2 regions of the Tropicibacter sp. S64 genome follow, and region 1 is predicted to be linked to the other one. Evidence: riboswitches for the same ligand, from Rfam matches in the RefSeq annotation. Region 1 holds a riboswitch; the other holds the start of a gene.
The links. A riboswitch is a leader RNA that binds a small molecule or an ion and turns the genes downstream of it on or off. The one in region 1 is predicted to bind glycine.

Region 1 (2,389 bases):
ACGACCCTTCCGGGCGCACCGGCATTCACCACGCGCGAGGCTGCCACGGTTTCCGACACCATCTCGGCGGTGACCGCAGACAGGGTCCAACCCAGGTGCCCGTGCCCAGTGTTGTAGAACACCCGGTCGCGGACCCCCTGCCCCACCTTGGGCATCATGTTCGGCATCATCGGGCGCAGGCCCGCCCACGGCACGGCATGTTCCGTGCTGACACCCGGAAAGAAGCGTTCGCACCATTTGACCAGCGGCCGGATGCGGTCGTCTCGGATGTCGAGGTTGTAGCCGTTGAATTCCGCCGTGCCCGCGATGCGGAACCGGTCCTTGCCAAGGCGGCTGGTGACGATCTTGGCCTCATCGTCCAGAAAGCTGATCCAGGGCGCGGCCTGCTGGCTGGCCTCGTCATCCAGCCGAACGGTGATCGAATAGCCCTTGACCGGGTAGACATTCACGCGGTCGCCGAGCTGCGCGCCGATGCGGCGGCTTTCGACGCCTGCGCAAACCACGATGGCATCGAACGGATCGGTCTGGCTTTCGCTGTTCCGGCTCCAGGTCACGCGCACGCCCGCGCCATCGACCTTGATCGTCTCGACATCGGTGCCAAAGCGCAGCACGGCGCCGCCTGCCTCGATGGATTTGGCCAGACCCGTGGTGTAGCGGTGGATGTCGCCGGTGAAATCGCTTTCCGTGTAGTAACCTCCGTAGAAGTCGCCGGTCAGCGCCGGTTCGATGCTGCGCACCTCGTCGGGCGTGACGGCGCGGCGCTGAAGACCACCTTCGCCGAGCAGGGTGTTGACCGCGGTGGCATGGGCGAATTCCGCCTTGTCCGTATAGATGTGCAGGATGCCGCGGTCCTCGCAGTCGAAGTCGAAGCCGTGGCGCTCGGCCTTTTCCTTCAACAAGCCCCGCGCGGCGATGGCCATACGGGTGGTCTCAACCGTGTTCGCCCGATATTGCGGGATCGAAGCGACGAATTCCGCCATCCAGCTGTATTTGTGCCAACCGGGCTTGGGGTTCACCAACAAGGGTGCGCCCCGCGTCATCATCCATTTCATGCCCTTGAAGACCGTGGACCAGCGGTTCCACGTCTCGGCATTCGAGGCGGACAACTGCCCGCCATTGGCAAAGGACGTCTGCATCGCCGCATAGCGATTGCGGTCGAACAAGGTGACGTCATAGCCCCGATCCATCAGGCTCGACGCGGTTGTCACGCCGGTGATCCCGGCGCCGATAACGGCTATTCTGGTCATGGTATCCTCCCGCGACCCAAGGTTCCGTCCCGCCCGAAGGCAGGCTTGATCCCCTCTGTCACGGGTGGCGGGCAGAGCGCGCCAGCGCTTCAGACGCCCGTGCTGGTCATGGTCCTTTTGCCTGAGAGGTTCCGGGGGGTTGCTCCTTCGGCGCCGATCTTGTCGGCCTCTCCCATGTCAGCTTGGTAGGCGACAATTGGATCGCAGGATTATATTCTCTTGTCAAGACTATTATTAATCGAGAATAGTTTCAGTCTCGGCGTCCAGAGCCTCGCGATAATCCTCGGACGTGACCCAAGACCCCAGCCGTTCGAGAATCTCATTGAACACGCGCAACTCCTGGCGCGACAGCGGGTCCGTCAACAGCACTTCGAGCCGGTCTGACAGGCGCCGCCCGATCTGGCGGGTGTCTTTTCCCTTCTGAGTCGTGGACAGCAGGAAAACCCGCGCATCCTCTGCCGAATTCTCACGCTGTATCAGCCCTGCCCCCAGCAATGTTTGGATGATTCGAGACGTCAAACTGCGTTCGAAACCGGTGGCTTTCGATATTTCGGCAAAGGTCGTACCCGGCTGGTCGTCGATCAACCTGAGCACCCGAAGGTCGCGAATTCGGCACCCGGTCTCGCGCAGAAAAATCGCATCATTTGCGGTAATCGCTTCCTGAGCGACGATGTTCAACTTGTAGGTCAGCCGCTCATTCCTGAATGTCTTGTCGCGCTGCATGCCTTTTAACTCCGTCAGTTTCATACCGAAACGGTATCACCCCATACCCCGATTTTTAGCACGATTAGTCTTAACAAGAAACTATCTTGTCCAACAAGTATCCGCGTGCAATATTCTCAATGCAAGATCAAAAGAGGCCCGAATCGCATGTTCGACACCTGGTACGACATCCAACGTCAGACGTCCCACGATTGGCTGCGCGACCTGCACCGCCATCCCGAGACCGGCTTTGAAGAGGTCCGGACCGCCGAATTCGTGGCCGCCCGCCTGACCGAGCTTGGTTACGCCGTCGAGACCGGCATTGGCGGCACCGGCGTCGTTGGCACGCTGCACGCGGAAACACCCGGGCGCTGTATCGCCTTTCGCGCCGAACTGGACGCGCTGCCGATGACGGAGTCCGCACAGGTCGACTATGCCTC
Region 2 (2,389 bases), on a different contig from region 1:
TCGGTGTCCACATCCGGCAGTTCCACGAACACCACGTCGCCCAGCTGCTCCGCCGCGTGCGCCGTGATCCCCACCGTCACCACGTCGCCGTCCACATCCAGCCACTCGTGCTCTTCGGTATATTTCATGTCCATCTCTCCTGTTGGATCATCGTTTGAAGCCTGCCGGAACGAAGGGCAGCTTGGCAACATGAACCGGCATCCGCTTGCCGCGAACTTCGCCGTAAAGCACCGTTCCGGGCGCCGCCTTGTCGCTCGGGACATAGCCCATCGCCAACGGACCGCTCACCGTCGGGCCGAAACCGCCGGAGGTGATCCGGCCAATTGCCGTGCCTCCCTCCGCTTCTGCGAAGATTTGGACACCTTCCCGCATCGGCGCCCGGCCTTCGGGTTTCAGGCCCACGCGCTTTATTGCAACGCCGCCCTCGATCTCGCCAAGGACGCGCTCTTCTCCCGGAAAGCCGCCCGCACGGTCGCCGCCGATGCGCCGCACCTTCTGGATGGCCCAGGTCAGCGCGGCCTCGACCGGTGAGGTTTCGCTTGTGATGTCATGTCCATACAGGCACAGGCCCGCCTCCAGCCGCAGCGAATCCCGCGCGCCGAGGCCGATGGCCTCAACCCCGTCATCGGCGAGCAGCGCCTTTGCCAACTCCACCGCCGCGCCATTCGGAACGGAAATCTCGTAGCCATCCTCGCCGGTATAGCCCGAGCGCGACACCCAGCATTCCGCGCCGAGGATCGTCACCGTCGCTACATCCATGAAGGCCATTTCCGCCACCGCCGGGCACAGCTCTGCCAGCGCCGCCTCGGCCCCCGGCCCCTGCAACGCCAGCAGGCTGCGGTCCTCGACCAACGCGACCGACACGCCCTTCGGCTCCAGCATCGCCTTCATCCGCGCGACGTCGGCATCCTTGCAGGCGGCGTTGACCACGACAAACAGGTGATCGCCCCGGTTGGCGATCATCAGGTCATCCTCGATCCCGCCGCTCTTGTTGGTAAAGAACCCGTAGCGCTGCCGATTCACCCCGAGGCCGATCACATCAACCGGCACCAGCGTTTCCAGCGCTGCCGCCACGCTCTCGCCGCGCAGGATCACCTGCCCCATGTGCGAGACATCGAACAACCCGGCGTGCTGACGGCAGAACAGGTGCTCCTTGAGGACGCCCAGCGGATATTGCACCGGCATCTCGTACCCGGCAAAGGGCACCATCTTGGCCCCCAGTTCCAGGTGCAGATCGTACAGAACGGTCTTTTTCAGGTCTTCCTCGGCCATGCGCCCTCCGGTCACTCTCTCCCGGTCCGCAGCATGGGCATAGGCTCGGGCATCTCGACGCAGAGCAAGTCCGCGCCATCCATGCCCCCTCTGTCCTTTCGCCTGAGATCGTTATCCCTTCGGCGGGCACCTCGCAGCGCCACTCTCCAGAGTGTTCGGTATCACGACGGTCCTTTGGCCTGAGAGTTTCCGGGGCGGTTGCTCCTTCGGCACCGGCCCTGACGCCGGTTCTCCCATCGCGATGCGATACGCATACGGAAGTTAACCCGCTCTGGCAAGATCCGCCTGCACTCTCGCCGCAGCACAGGGCTGAACAGGCTGCAAAATATGCATGAGCGGCTTGTTATCGCAGATCAGGGCATCGAGACTGATCGGGTCCAACGTGGCATAGAACGCCCCCGCCGCATCGTTGAGCGCCGTCCGCAACCGGCAGGCCTCGGTCAGCGGGCAGGTGTTGTCGACATCGGCAAAGCATTCGGCCAAAGGCACCGGTGCCTCGAGTTCACGAAAAATCTCGCCGATGTGGATCTCCTCCGCCGGGCGACCCAGCTGCAGTCCGCCGTTGCGGCCACGCTGCGTATGCAGATAACCCAGTTGCGCAAGCTGGTTGATGATCTGCGCCAGATGATTTTCCGACGCGTTGCACACCTTGGCAATTTCCGCCTTTGTCACCAGCCGGCCGTTGTTCGCCGCGCAGAACATCAACACGCGCATTGCAATATTGGTTCTCTTGGTTACCCGCATCGGATTGCCTTTTGCTCGAAATGTCCCAAGTGTTCCTACACCCATACCGGCGCGACCGGATTGACCTGAATCAAGCGGGGCCGTTTAATCTTCATGTCGGATGCATATTTTTTCGGTTACGGATCGCTGGTCAACACGCAAACGCACGGGTTCGCCCCGGTCTACAGGGCCAAGGCGACCGGCTGGCGGCGCGGGTGGCGGTACACAGCGGCTCGCAAGGTGGCTTACCTGACAGCGATTCGGGCGCCCGGCGAAAGCATAGACGGGCTGATCGCGGCCGTGCCCGGCGAGGATTGGGCCGCGCTCGACGCACGCGAAGCGGCGTATGACCGTATCCGCGCCAGCCATGAGATCACCCATGCGGCCAACGCCA

Region 2: linked by a shared signal. The riboswitch ahead of gcvT (glycine cleavage system aminomethyltransferase GcvT) and the one ahead of ACP159_RS25095 (D-amino acid dehydrogenase) in region 1 are both predicted to bind glycine.

Annotation. Positions count from the first base shown of each region.
Region 1 is NZ_JBNAGK010000026.1:26,660-29,048, reverse strand. It holds gene ACP159_RS25095 (D-amino acid dehydrogenase) at 1-1,247, opposite strand, end outside; glycine riboswitch at 1,347-1,432, opposite strand; gene ACP159_RS25090 (MarR family winged helix-turn-helix transcriptional regulator) at 1,482-1,994, opposite strand; gene ACP159_RS25085 (M20 metallopeptidase family protein) at 2,118-2,389, shown strand, end outside.
Region 2 is NZ_JBNAGK010000001.1:83,165-85,553, forward strand. It holds gene gcvH (glycine cleavage system protein GcvH) at 1-128, opposite strand, end outside; gene gcvT (glycine cleavage system aminomethyltransferase GcvT) at 148-1,272, opposite strand; glycine riboswitch at 1,430-1,518, opposite strand; gene ACP159_RS00445 (RrF2 family transcriptional regulator) at 1,534-2,016, opposite strand; gene ACP159_RS00450 (gamma-glutamylcyclotransferase family protein) at 2,110-2,389, shown strand, end outside.